3 regions of the Candidatus Arthromitus sp. SFB-rat-Yit genome follow, and region 2 is predicted to be linked to each of the others. Evidence: predicted binding sites of a transcription regulator. Region 2 holds the regulator's gene; each other region holds the start of a gene.
The links. Region 2 encodes Rex, which represses fermentation and respiration genes when NADH is low (regulators of the CRP and FNR family bind a similar motif). Its sites were predicted from a motif close to ATTGTTAANNNNTTAACAAT; they were not measured.
Positions count from the first base shown of each region.

Region 1 (5,126 bases), 480 kb from region 2:
CTTTGCTTCCGTATTTTCCAATAATTGCAATGCTTATAAAAAAATACGATAAGAAGAGTGGAATAGGTACACTGATATCATTAATGTTACCATATTCAATAGCTTTTTTAATATCTTGGATAGTATTATTGATATTGTGGATGTTCTTAAAATTACCTTTAGGACCAGAAGCATTTATATTTTTAAAATAATTTTTAATGTAAGGATAATTTAATATGAATTAAATTATCCTTATTATTTATTGAGGTGGGGTATGAAGATACTTAGGAGTAGCAAGGAAATTGAGTTAAGTAGAGAGGAATTTTTAAATAAAATAAAATCATATGATGATTTGGTAATTGATTTGGGAACAGGACAAGGAGCATTTGTATATTTCAGTGCTTTAGAGAATAAAAATAAATTTTATGTAGGATTAGATTCTTGTGGAGATTCTATGAAGAAGTATGCGATTAAACAATATAAAAATAAGTTAGAGAATTTGGTTTATATAATTATGAATGCTCAAAATATAGATAATTTATTATATAATATGTTTTCAGAAGTTTACATAAATTTACCGTGGGGTAGTTTGCTTGAAGGTATATTTAAAGAAGAGCTAGGTATTATATACAACATATCTAAGTTGCTTGTAGATAGTGGAAAAATGAAAATATGTTTTTCATATAATGATAAATTTGAGAAAATGGAGATAGAGAAGAGAAATTTGCCAGATTTAAATGAGAGTTATTTTGATGATTTTAAAATGCTATATTCTAAATATAATATAGAAATACATGATATTAATTTGGTGTTAAAAGATGAAATTCCTTTTGAAAGTAAATGGGTTAAGGTTTTAGGAGAGAGTAATAGGAGGGAGTTTTATATTATAAATGGATATAAAAAAAGAGTGCAGTAGTCTGTACTCTTTTCTTATTTTTAGTATATGCTTTTGTATATTTCGTGTAGTTCTTCAACAAGGGGGTATCTTGGATTTGCTCCAGTACATTGATCATCAAATGCTTTAAGAGCAAGTAATTCTATTTTACTCATATATTCATCTTTATCAATATTGCATTCGGAAATTCTTGTTGGCATTTCAAGTTCATTCATCAATTTTTTGATAGCTTCAATTAAGCTATTAACACCTTCTTCTGTAGTAGAAGCTTTAAGTCCTAAAGATCTTGCAATTTCTGCATATTTCTTATCTGCAATAAACTTTTCATATTTAGGGAATGATGGGAGTTTTGTTGGTGTTTCAGAGTTAAATTTAATTACATAAGGTAAAAGTATTGCGTTTGCACGACCATGAGGTATATGGAACTCCCCTCCTAATTTGTGAGCAAGTGAATGATTTATTCCTAAAAATGCATTTGTAAATGCCATTCCAGCCATAGAAGATGCATTGTGCATTTTTTCACGAGCAACTTTATCATTATTTCCATTTTTGAATGCTCTTGGTAAGTATTCAAATACTAAATGTATAGATTTAAGAGCTAATGCATCTGTATAATCTGATGCAAGTATTGAAACGTATGCTTCAATTGCGTGAGTTAAAACATCAAGTCCAGTATCTGCTGTTACAGCTTTTGGTAAGCTCATAACAAATTGAGGATCTATTATAGCTATATTAGGAGTTAATTCATAATCAGCTAGAGGATATTTAATATTTTTAACTTTATCACTAATTACTGAGAATGATGTAACTTCTGATCCTGTTCCAGATGTTGTAGGTATTGCTACTAATTGACATTTAGTACCAAGTTTAGGGAACTTGTAAATTCTCTTTCTGATATCAACAAATTTTAATTTTATATCATTGAAGTCTATTTCTGGATGTTCATAGAATAACCACATGGATTTAGCAGCATCTATTGCAGATCCTCCACCCAAAGCAATTATACAATCAGGTTTAAATCTGTTCATAGCTTTAACACCATTAAATACAGTTTCAACAGATGGATCCGGTTCAACGTCAGAGAAAATTTCAACGCTTATTTTATTTATTCTGTTATTCAAATGATTTAAAACTATGTTTGTATATCCAAGATTAACCATTCCAGGGTCAGTGATTATCATTACTTTAGATATATCAGGCATTTTTTCTAAATACGAAGTAGAACCCCATTCGAAGAATATTTTCTTAGGTACCTTAAACCATTGCATATTATTTTTTCTCCTTGCGACTCTCTTTAAATTGATTAAATTCTCACAGGTAACGTTAGAAATTATTGAGTTTTTGCCGTAAGAACCACATCCAAGTGTTAAAGATGCTCTATTTGAATTATATAAATCACCTATAGCTCCTTGAGTTGATGGTGCATTTACAACTATTCTTCCAGCTTTAACTTTTTCTGAGAATTTTCTGATAACATCTTCACTTGATGAATGAACAGCTGCAGAGTGTCCAAGACCTCCAAATTCTACCATTTGAGCAGCTTTTTCTATTCCTTCATCAGAGTTTTTAACAATAATGTATGAAAGTATAGGACTTAATTTTTCACGTGATAGAGGTGAATTAGCTCCTATAGATTCTATTTTTGTAATTAATATTTTTGTTTTTTCAGGAACCTCAAACCCTGCTTCTTTAGCTATTTGGGTAGCAGGCTTTCCAACTATATCAGCATTTAATACACAAGAATTCTTTTCTTCAGGAAATGCATATTTTTCAACTTTTTTGGTTTCATCTGGAGAGCATATATGGCAATTTAAATTTTTCATCAATTTTTCAAATTCTTTTGAAATTTCCTCATCTACTATAGCAGCTTGTTCAGATGCACAAATCATACCATTATCAAAAGTTTTAGATATTATTATATCTGATACAGCTCTTTGAAGGTTACAGCTTTTTTCAAGGTAAGCAGGAACGTTTCCAGGTCCAACCCCTAAAGCGGGTTTTCCACAGCTATATGCAGATTTAACCATTCCAGATCCACCCGTTGCTAAAATAAGAGATATTTCAGGGTGATTCATAAGTAAGTTAGTAGCTTCAATAGATGGTTCCTCTATCCACTGAATACAGTGTTCTGGAGCTCCAGCGGATACAGCTGCATCATAAACTATTTTGGCAGCCTCAGAGCTACATTTTTGTGCAGATGGATGGAATGCAAACACTATTGGATTTCTTGTTTTAATTGATATTATAGCTTTAAACATAGCAGTAGATGTTGGGTTTGTGACAGGAGTAACTCCAGCAATAACACCAACAGGTTCAGCAACATTAAAATAGTCTTTGTTAGGATCATCATTTATAATACCAACAGTTTTAATATGTTTAATATCATGATGTATATATTCAGTAGCAAAAAGGTTTTTAATAACTTTATCTTCAAAAACTCCACGTTTAGTTTCTTCAACAGCTAATTTTGATAATTCTATATTTTTACTTGCACCAGCGATGCACATAGAAGATACAATTTTATCTATTTGTTCTTGATTTAATTCTAAAAGTTTCTTTTCAGCTTTTTTAGCATTATCTAGTAGGGAGTTAATAACTGAATTTATATTTGAAATTTCTTTCTCTAGTATTTGATTTTTTGATTTCATGTATATTAATAACCTCCAATTTAATTAATTAAGTAATACGTAGTAGCACTAAATTAATAGCGATAATTACTTAATTATATTACTGTTCTTAATAAAAAAAAATTATACTTGTTATTTAAATAACCTAAATTGTTATTTAAATAACAAGTATATTATATCATTAATATCAAAAAAACATCAATAGTTAATTCATATATTAATGTTAAAAAGTGAATATATAATAAAAAATTGGTAATAATAGAATATATTTCAAGAAATTGCAATGTAATTAATACTCTTTAACTAGAAAAGGAGATATACTATGGTAAATGATTTGTTATCGAATAAAGACATTTTATATGAGAGTATTTATAAGAAAAAAGTTAATTTACTAAGTGAGTTCAAGACGAAAAATAAGATATTTTTAAATAATGTAAAATATATTGATTTTGTAAAATCTTTAGGATGTAATATAAGTGAAGCTTCTATGTGGTTAACGGATAATTTTTTATATATAAATAATTGGAGTATTAACTTATTAGAGAGTGGGTACTTCAAAAAAATTAAATTTAATTGCATTAAATCAAATAATTCATATGTTCCTAGGATATATTTATTTTGTGATAATTTTTGTAATAATTTAAAAAATATTATAGAAGAAGATAAATTTTTTTCAGAATTAAATTTGTATGAGAGTAAATGTAGATTAGATTTAGAAGAATTGAATAGCGTATCATTTTTTTTAAATTATGTATTTCTAGAGAGAATATATGGTTTGGTAGATGAGATAAGAAAGATTGAAGAGGACTGTTATAAAGGATATAAATTATTTAACAATATAATTAAATATATAAAAAATGAAAAATATAATTTGATATCAAATAAATTATCATATTTATTGAAAAATAAAGTTTCCTTATATACAGTAGATTATTTTATAAAACTTGTTGAAGAAAATAGAATTGATAACAATATAATAAATAAATTTTTGAGTGACTTATTGAATAACGAAAAATTGACTTATGATAAATTTGTGGAAAAAAATTCAGATAATTTAAAAGAAATTAGAATTAAAATAAGCATGTACATACAATCATTGAAAAATTTGTTTAATTTTAATTGGAAATTTCATTTAGAGAATGTTAGTTCTGTACATAACGAATTTATGAAAGATCCATCAGGAGTATATCCTAATATGGATTACGAGAGTAGAAATCATTATAGAAGTACTCTAAATAGGATTTGTAAAATAAATAAATTAAATGAATATGAAGAAGCGGTAAATATTGTAAAGCTAAGTTTAAATGGAAATACGGGTTATTCAAGACATATTGGATATTATTTAATTGATGAAGGGGTATATAGATTTAAAAATATTAAAAGGAAACATATAAGCACTAAAATAAATTATTTTTTATGTATTATATCTTTAATAATATTTAGTGAAGCATTTATATTGTATAGCTTGAATTATGTATTTGAAAATAAATATTTATTGATTACATTTAGTTTTTTTGTTTTATTGATAATAAGTGATATATGGATAAATTTTATAAATTATATATTTTTAGAAAAAACAGATAGAAAATTTGTACCTAAGATGGATTACTCTAAAGAAATACCTG
Region 1 is NC_016012.1:1,354,182-1,359,307, reverse strand. It holds gene RATSFB_RS06250 (AbgT family transporter) at 1-191, shown strand, start outside; gene RATSFB_RS06245 (16S rRNA (adenine(1408)-N(1))-methyltransferase NpmA) at 254-895, shown strand; gene adhE (bifunctional acetaldehyde-CoA/alcohol dehydrogenase) at 916-3,522, opposite strand; gene RATSFB_RS06235 (glucoamylase family protein) at 3,824-5,126, shown strand, end outside.
Region 1: the regulator Rex is predicted to act here: its motif matches at 3,651-3,670, upstream of adhE (bifunctional acetaldehyde-CoA/alcohol dehydrogenase).

Region 2 (5,126 bases):
ATTCACTAATTTTTTTTGTACTATCATCGATTTTTTGAATTAATATATTTCTTAACATATTTCTTTGATCATCTGTAAATTCATATCCATCACCAATTACATTTTCAACAAATATTTTAGAATTAGAATCTAAACTTAATTTTATAGAGAAACCATTTTCACCTTCTAAAACATAACCAAAATACACAGGTGCTTTTCCAATCTCAAAATCTTTAATCACATATTCAGGATTGATATTATGATTTTTCAAACTTTCTAATTTTACCTTAATATTACTAATTAATTCTTCTACTCTCGCATTAATAGCTTCTATACTTAATTTCGAACTCTTAATTGAATCTATCTCTAGATTTAATAATATAATCTCTTGCCCTAAAGAATACGCTTTAACATTTTCAATTTGTTTATTTAATTCATTTATTATATTATCTTGATCAATGGTAGATATTTTAGATGATTTAACCATCTCTATTTCTTTATTAAGATTTCTTATCTTCAAATTTTCATATTCCAGTCCATTTTTAATAATATCACTCAAATCTGAAATTTCTTTTCCATCTACACTAAAACTACCATCAGAATTTACCCTAATAGAATAAACATCTTTATATTCTCTATCAGTACAAATTATACTAATTAACTGTCGAACATCAGTTTCATTTGTTTTAAATAAATCCTCAGTAAACGTCTGCTTATATTCTGATGATTTAAAATTAACTACAGAATAATTTATCCAATTAGATAAACTATCTATAATTCTTTGCAATTCATTAATTTTTTGATCTATATAACTTTGATCATTATCACTTATCTTTATATTATCTTGTTCTATTCTTAAATCTTTAATTTTATTTTGTACAATAATTATTTCATCTCTCAAAAAAGTAGCAGGACCAATTTCTAACGTCATTGGAAACGTTTCATATTTTTTAGGATCCTTATTATAATCATCTAATAAATACTTAATTTCTTTCTTATATTCATCAATTTTATCACTAGGTATACTATTCTCATTTATTATATCAAACATCTTAGCAATAGCTTGTATAACTGCACTATTTACATCAACTAAATCATATTCACTTCCTAATATATCTATTTTACTATATCCTTCAATTTCATCCAATTTATTATCCTTTAATTCAAATACAATTCCACTATTACCAACAGCATTAGCATTTAAATTCATACCAAACATAAATAAGGAACTAGCCAACCCTAAAGATAATATTTTACTTTTACTCATTTTTATATACCTCTCAATTTAATCATCTTACATAAATAATGACAGTTTTATTATCTAAAAAAGTTTTAAAACAAGCAATATTATTTAAATTTTTATATTATTTTCTCTTACATAATAAAATAAATATTGCTGGGCAAGCCCACTTAAATCTTTAAATAAATTTCTTCCAAAATCACGTATACCCTTTAATGAAGTATCTGGTGCTACATAAAATTTCATCATAGCCCTTTTTACCCAAACATCAACTGGAAATGCTGAATATTTTTTCATAGAAAACAACATTATACAATCAGCTACTTTGACTCCAACACCATTAAATTTTTGTAATTCTTTATGACATAAATCATCACCTAAATTCATAATATATTCAATATCATTCTCTTCACTGAGTAATTTGATAGTATTATACAAGTATTTATCTCTAAATCCAACACCACATTCTCTTAATTCCTCTTGAGTCACAGTAGACAATTTATCTAAACTTGGAAATTTATAATATATTTTACCTTTATATGAAATAGAATCACCATATCTTTCACTAATATTTGATATAGCCTTTTTTATCATAGGTATCCTATTATTAGATGAAATTATAAAAGATAAAATCATTTCAAATGGATCTTGATTCAATATTCTAAGACCATATCCAAAATTAATAGCTTCATATAAGTATTTATCCTGCTTTAAATTTTTCTTTAACTTCGAATAATTTCTTTCAAAATCAAAATAATCTATCCAAATATTTTCAAAATCTTCTAAATTTGAATTATGTATAATTAAATTAAAATTATCCATTTCTAATTCTATAACTCTTTCTTTTGCAACAACAATATATGTACCTGTATCAGTACGTTCCCATCTGAAACACTGACCATTTTCAAATATATGTTTTAATACAAAGTTTTCTATTTTCTCTACAATTACTCTATTATCTATACAACTATAATTTTTAAACTCCATTATTTATATTTAAACTCCATTATTTATAAAGTATGTCAACGTAAATAAACTATCATTTAAATTTACATTTTCAACAAATGTTTTTTCAGTAGATAGTAAATCAACCGTTGCAAAATTCCAAATCCCAGTCACTCTATCTTTTAATATTGTATATATAGATTCTACTTGAAGCTCAGGTATACATAATATAGCTAGATCAATTTTATTATTTTTTACATAGTCAATCAATAATTCTACATCCAATACCTCAACTTCTCTAAAAGATAATCCAATAATCTTAGGATTTATATCAAATATAGCTTCTATATTAAAACCCATAGTAAAAAATTTAGAATAATTCATAATAGCTTGTCCTATATTACCAGCACCTACGACAATACAACTATACTTTTTATTTAAACCCAATATTTCCTTAATTTTTAAATATAATTCCTTTACTTTATATCCATATCCATGTTGTCCAAAATCTCCAAAACAATTAAAATCTTGCCTAACTTGAGATGCTGTAGAACCCAATTTAATTGCAAGTTCTTTAGATGATACCCTCTCAATCTCCCTTATCAAAAAACCCTCTAAAACTCTCAAATACTTAGGTAATCTTTTTATTACTACCTTAGATATTTTGCTAGAAATCATTATATAACCTCCTCTAATAGTAAATATCAATTTCTAAATTTATTCATCATAAATACGACCAACTAATTTTACACTATTTAAAAATAAAATAAGTACAAATATTCTAACAATAAAATTTACTAACTAACTGATTATAATCTAATTTAAAATCTTCTCCATGAATAATCTTAAACTTATAATCATTCATACTATCTAAATAACTTCTAATACTATCGCTTATAATGCTTGTCGTAAAAATAAATATATTTTTACATCCTTTACTCTCAAAAATAGCAATTATATTTCTAATATCATGTAAATTTAATATATTTGAATTTCTATTATCATAATACAACAACCATTTACAAATATCATCATATAAATATATATCATTATTTTTAATTTCAAATTTATAATTATATGCTCGAGTTAAAAAATCCAACGCAAAGTCGGAGAACTCTAAATCATTAAATTCTAAAACCTTATTTAATATAAATACTTTATTATTTAATATTTTAAATATATTAAGTAAGTTATCAAATATATTAAGTAAAATTGGTAACATAATTAATACACATATAAATATTAAAACTCCATAAAAATTAAGCATATACGCTCCCCTCAGTATATTCTTCATTTCGTTTGCGTGCAAATTTAATTATATCATATCCATTTATTATATCTATTATATACTTATTAGAATTTAAATTTATATTATTTACAAATCTAATTGCATCGTCCATAAGATTAGAATTAACAAATATTATACCTTTATTTACATTATCCCTAATCATATAATTTATTAATTCCAATACTTCATCATATGTAGCTAAATTAATATCTCCATTTTCTAATACATCTTTCAATATGCACGAGCAGTATACTTTTTTGCCATTTTGATTAAACTTTATATCTACAACTTCCCTACCGGTAATATCTTCAATAATGATATCATCTACGTTTTTCATTTTGGATACTATATATTTACATAACAATAAGTAATAATCTACCCCATAATTTATTAAATCCCTCCTACTAATTATAGATCTTGTTTTTAAGTTATTTTTAAATCTATTTTCAAGATATGATCTAATAAAAACTAATAACTTATTAATTAAAAAAACCATTACTATAACAAAAAAATATTTAGTCAAAAATATACTTACCTCCTATTTTAATATAGATTATTTCATTTTTAAAACTTTATATACAAAAATAAGATAAGTCAACCTAAATAAGTCGACTTATCTTATTTTTTAATCTATTTAGATTATCATAAATTGGTTTATCATTAAAAATATCTGAACCTACAACTATATCCCTAACTCCTAAATCGTATATTATATCGATATTAGAGGCTTTAATTCCACCATCTACTTGTATAATTTTATCTTTAATATTATATTCATTTATCATATCATTTAATAATGTTATCTTTCTAATCATATGTTCTATAAATTTTTGTCCTCCAAATCCAGGATTAACTGTCATTATCAATATTTTATCAACTATATCTAATAAATCTATAATATTATAAATAGATGTGCCTGGATTTAAAGCTACACCACAATCAATATTATTTTTTTTATTTCCTGTATAAATTTATAAACATGATTACTTGATTCTTCATGTAGCGTTATACATCCAACAGAAATATCTATTAATTTTTCTACTATAACTTCAGGATTACTAGCCATAATATGACAATCTAAATAAAAATCTGTAAATTCTTTTAATTGTTTTATTTGATCAATACCAAAAGCTATATTAGGTACAAAATGACCATCCATAATATCAACATGTATCTTATTTATTCCACTTTCTTTTAATTGATATAAATCTTTTTCTAAATTAATAAAATTTGCTGATAAAATTGATGGGTTTATTACGTTATCCATTTCTTTCCTCCAATAAGTTTTATATAGCAAATATATTTTTACATGAGTTTGGAATAAAAAATTTTATCCATGATGCTTAATTTAATACTTCTTTCAGATTTACCATCTCTAATCTCACGTTCATAGAAATCTTTCCAATAATTATTAAATGATTCACTATCTATATCCTTGCCAAAAATTAACCCATATATCAAATTTATAAATTCATCTAAATTTAAAGCAGTAGTATTATCTAATATTTTAGATATAAACCCCTTTATTTCACCGTTATCCTTTTGTATCTTAAAATACCAATCATTAAATTCCTCCTCATCAATATCTTTTTTAAATGCTAATTTATAATTTTTACATATATATTCAGATAATTTATCAGAACTACTTAAAGTAAAAGTTTCTAATAAATACAT
Region 2 is NC_016012.1:321,655-326,780, reverse strand. It holds gene RATSFB_RS01475 (hypothetical protein) at 1-1,246, opposite strand, end outside; gene RATSFB_RS01470 (DNA-3-methyladenine glycosylase family protein) at 1,331-2,206, opposite strand; gene RATSFB_RS01465 (redox-sensing transcriptional repressor Rex) at 2,216-2,842, opposite strand; gene RATSFB_RS01460 (hypothetical protein) at 2,946-3,431, opposite strand; gene RATSFB_RS01455 (hypothetical protein) at 3,424-3,975, opposite strand; partial or broken gene rpe (ribulose-phosphate 3-epimerase) at 4,052-4,719, opposite strand; gene RATSFB_RS01445 (hypothetical protein) at 4,758-5,126, opposite strand, start outside.

Region 3 (5,126 bases), 160 kb from region 2:
CAATCTATATATTTACCGGACTTGCTCATTTGGTTGCGTTTAAAACAAATTTATTTAATATAGGTGTTGAAGGACAATTTATGATGGGTATTTTGGCTGCTGTAATAATTGGAGTAATACCGGGGATACCTATGTTTATACATTTGATCTTAATTATTCTAGGAGGAACGATAGCTGGATCTTTATGGGCATTTATACCTGCGTATTTAAAGGTAAAATTAAATTCAAATGAAGTTGTTAATACTATAATGATGAATTTTATAGCTATGAACGTTTTGAATTTGTGTATAAGTACTTTTTTGAAAGAACCGGGATATGAATCAAGCTATCAAATTAGTGAATCATCAATGTTGCCAAGACTATTCAGTGATGCATCATTTAGGGCTAATTATGGATTAATTATAGGTATTGTGCTTATTGTAATTGTATATTTTTTTATAAATAATACACGTGTTGGATATGAACTTAGAAGTGTTGGATATAATAAGTATGCATCCGAATATGGTGGGATTAATATTAAAAAATCTATAATAATTTCTATGGTAATATCTGGACTTATAGCTGGATTGGGAGGATCTATATTTGTTTCAGGAATTCAGCATAGAGTACCTAAACTTTTTAATTTTTTAAATTATGGTTTTGATGGTATAGCTGTAACTTTAGTTGCTAGGAATAATCCCATAGCAATAGTTTTAACATCTTTATTGTTCGGTGCATTAAATGCATCTGCTTTAGAATTGCAGTTTAATGGGATACCTAAAGATATTATTTTTTTGGTGCAGGCAGTTATAATCTTGTTTATAGCAGGTGAATATGTATTTAAATATCTTACTAATAGGTTTAAGAAAAGGGGTGTAAAATAGTGGGAAATACATATTTTTTAGACTTTATATTTATCGTAGCTACAATGCTTAGATTTGCGACTCCACTAATATTTGCATCTATAGGAGCGGTTTTTTCTGAAAAATCTGGAGTTGTAAATATAGGAATAGAAGGAATGATGATAATGGGAGCTTTTTTTGGAGTTTGGGGAACCCATATATCGGGAAGTTCTGTTGTAGGAATTTTGATGGCTTGTTTGTTTGCTGGTATTACAGCAGCTATACATGGGGTATTGAGTATATTTTTAAGAGCAAATCAAATCATATCGGGAATTGGTATAAATTTGTTTGCGACATCTATAACAAGTTATTTAATACAAGTTTTATTTGGGTCCCAGGGACAAACGGATACAGTTAAAGTAGTACCGTATCCTAAAGAAATGTTTGAGAATATACCTATTGTAGGCAAATTATTATCTGAATTAAATTGGTTTGTAATAGGTGCGATTGTAGTTGTTGTATTATCATGGTTTATTTTATATAAGACTAGCATAGGATATAGGATTAGAGCAGTTGGTGAACATCCGAAAGCTGCAGATACCTTAGGAATAAATGTTTATAAAGTTAGATTTGTGTGTGTGGTGTTATCAGGAGTTTTGGCAGGTATTGGTGGAGCTGCACTATCTATTGCTAATATAAATTTGTTTAGAGTTGGCATGGTTAATGGAAGAGGATATATAGCATTGGCTGCTATGATATTTGGTAATTGGAAACCACATACAACTTTTATTGCATGTATGATTTTTTCTTTATCACAAACATTTGAGATATTATCTCAAAAATTTTTAGTTAATGTACCTACAGAGATATATTATATGTTACCGTATATATTGACCATGGTTGCACTTGTGTTTTTTGTAAGAAAGAGTAGTTCTCCACTATCTTTGGGAGAATTCTATGAAAAGGGTAAAAGATGATTTTATAATCGATAGAAGGGACTAATTTATGAGAAGATTATATGTATTTATTTTTATGGCAATATTTTTAATTATGAGTTCTTGTAGTTCTAATAAATACAGAGTTGTTTATGTTTATAGTGATGAATTTAAAAGTCTTGCTGAATATAGTTTTAAATATAATATGGAAAAGTCACTTGATAATTTTAAAACTTTAAATATAACTAGCGATGAAAAATTTGTAGAATATTTCGATAAATTACTATCTAAAAAGAAAAATAATAACAATGTTTACATTATATCTAAAAAGTTTTCGAATATAGATATTTCGGATAAAGTAAAAAAATTGGTTTATATAAATAGTGAAAATGTAAATACAAATAACTTATTAATAAATCAGAAATCCGTAGCTTATATATTAGGAGTAATAAGTGGAGTTGTAACGAGAAAAAATAGTATATCTATTCTTTATTCAGAGGATTATGTTGACTATAAAGAGATTATGGATTCATTTGTTGCTGGAATTAAGGAAGTTAATCTAAGAGCGTATGATTTATTATCAGATTTAGAAAATGTTAAGTATGTAACAACTAGTAATATTGATGAAGTGCAATCATTTATAAGTAGTAACAATAGCGATATTATATTTAATATATCTAAAGAAGTGATTGATGTTAATGATAAGTTTTTGTTTAATCTTAATATGGATGATATTTCCAAGGATTTATTAACTGTTTTATATGACTATGAAGGTTTTATAAATATGATTGAAGGCGATGAAATTACTGATTATTCAATTGGAGTTAAAGAAGGAAATATAAAGTTTAATTTAAGTAATATGTCTAAAGAATTAGTTGATGTGTTTAATAAGTATTTAAGTAATATTGTTTAATTAATAAAATAAGGTTCTATAGTATATCTATAGAACCTTATTTTATTATATAAAAAATTGTTATTTGTTAAAAAATAATTATTTAAAAAATTAATTTTATGTTTTATAATTTGTATTAGATAGTTATTTAAAAATAAATTAAGATTTAGTTATTTTTTAATACGTTAATTAAATAACGAAGAATATTTTTAATTAATCAGTTAAAGATATTAATATATTTAATTAGAAATTTAGGAGGAATTCTAATGATTAAAATAGGGATTAATGGTTTTGGAAGAATAGGAAGAAATGTATTTAAGGCTTTACTTGAAAATTATGGTAATGAATTACAAGTAGTTGCTATAAATGATTTAACTAATTCTAAGACTTTAGCACATTTGTTAAAATATGATTCTCTTTTTGGAAAATTTGAAGGTACAGTTGAAGTTAAGGAAGATTCTATTGTTGTAAATGGGAATGAAGTAAAAATATTTGCAGAAAGAGAACCAGCTAATATTCCTTGGTCTAGTGTTGGGTGTGAAATAGTAATTGAATCCACAGGATTCTTTACTGATGCAGAAAAGGCCAAAGTTCATATAAGTGGAAGTGTTAAAAAAGTTTTAATTTCTGCTCCAGCAAAAAATGAAGATATAACAATAGTTATGGGGGTTAATAACGATAAGTATGATCCTGTGAAGCATAATATAATTTCAAATGCTTCGTGTACTACAAATTGTTTAGCTCCATTTGCAAAGGTTCTTCATGAGAATTTTGGGATAGTTAAAGGACTTATGACAACAGTTCATTCTTATACAAATGACCAAAAAATATTGGATGCACCGCATAGTGATTTGAGAAGAGCTCGAGCTGCTGCTGAGTCTATGATACCTACAACAACAGGAGCTGCAAAAGCCGTTGCCTTAGTATTACCAGAGCTTAAAGGTAAATTAAATGGATTTGCGTTGAGAGTTCCAACTCCAACAGTTTCATGCACTGATTTGGTTGCTGAGCTTTCAAGAGAAGTTACTGTTGAGGAAGTCAATGCTGCATTTAAAAAAGCATCAGAAACAAATTTAAAAGGAATTTTAGGATATGAAGAAGAGCCACTTGTATCTATGGATTACAGACAAGATAAGAGGAGCTCAATAATTGATGCTCCATGCACAATGGTTATAGAAGGCAATATGGTTAAAGTTGTTTCTTGGTATGATAATGAATGGGGATACTCAAACAGATTAGCAGATTTAGCACAAATGGTTGCTAAAAGCTTATAAGATATTGTATTTAAAGGTTGGTTTTATTTAAGATCAACCTTTATTAATAATTAAAATGTTTAGGGGGAAAAGTATGACATTTAATAAAAAAAGTATAGAAGATGTTCAATTAAATGGTAAAAGGGTTTTGATTAGATGTGATTTTAATGTTCCTATAGTAGACGGAAAAATAACTGATGAAAATAGATTATTAGGGGCTCTTGACACAATTAAGTATGCCTATAAAAATGGTGGGAAGGTTATACTTTGCTCTCATCTAGGTAAGGTTAAAGGTCCTGATAAGTCAATGAGTTTAAAAATTGTTGCCTCAAGACTTTCAGAGCTTTTAGGAGTTAACGTAGAATTCTTACAAAGTGATTTGGTTGTTGATGACGATGTTAGAAGAAAAGTTGGTGAAATGAATAATGGAGATATAGCTCTTCTTGAGAACACAAGATTTAGAGCGGAAGAAGGTAAGTGCGAAGATGGTTTTTCGAAGGATTTAGCATCTATTTGCGATATATTTGTAAATGACGCTTTTGGTACTGCCCATAGAGCGCACTGTTCTACAGTTGGTGTAGCTAAGTTTGTAGATACTGCAGTTTGTGGATTTTTAATACAAAAAGAACTAGGATTTTTAGGTGGAGCTATTGAAAATCCTAAAAAGCCATTTTTAGCTGTTCTTGGAGGGGCTAAAGTTTCTGATAAGATAAATGTTATAAATAATTTATTAGATAAAGTTGACACTTTGGTAATAGGCGGAGGCATGGCTTATACATTCTTAAAAGCACAAGGTTATTCAGTTGGAATAAGCTTAGTTGAGGAAGATAAGTTAGAGTATGCAAAAGATATGTTAAATAAAGCTAAGGAAAAGAATGTTAGCTTATTACTTCCTATAGATCATGTTATAGCTGATAAGTTTTCAAATGATGCAACTAGAAGAGTTACTAATGATGAAAATATAGAAGATGGATTTATGGGATTAGATATTGGAGAAAAAACAAGTAAATTATTCGGAGATGCATTGAAAAATGCTAAAACTATAATTTGGAATGGTCCTATGGGTGTTTTTGAATTTTCTAACTTTAATAAGGGAACAATGGAAGTTGCTAAGGCTATGGCAGAATCTGATGCTACAACAATAATAGGTGGAGGAGATTCAGCTGCAGCTGTTAATATTTTAGGTTTTGGAGATAAAATGACTCATATATCTACAGGTGGAGGA
Region 3 is NC_016012.1:163,280-168,405, forward strand. It holds gene RATSFB_RS00735 (ABC transporter permease) at 1-863, shown strand, start outside; gene RATSFB_RS00740 (ABC transporter permease) at 908-1,798, shown strand; gene RATSFB_RS00745 (hypothetical protein) at 1,827-2,669, shown strand; gene gap (type I glyceraldehyde-3-phosphate dehydrogenase) at 2,915-3,922, shown strand; gene RATSFB_RS00755 (phosphoglycerate kinase) at 3,996-5,126, shown strand, end outside.
Region 3: the regulator Rex is predicted to act here: its motif matches at 2,726-2,745, upstream of gap (type I glyceraldehyde-3-phosphate dehydrogenase).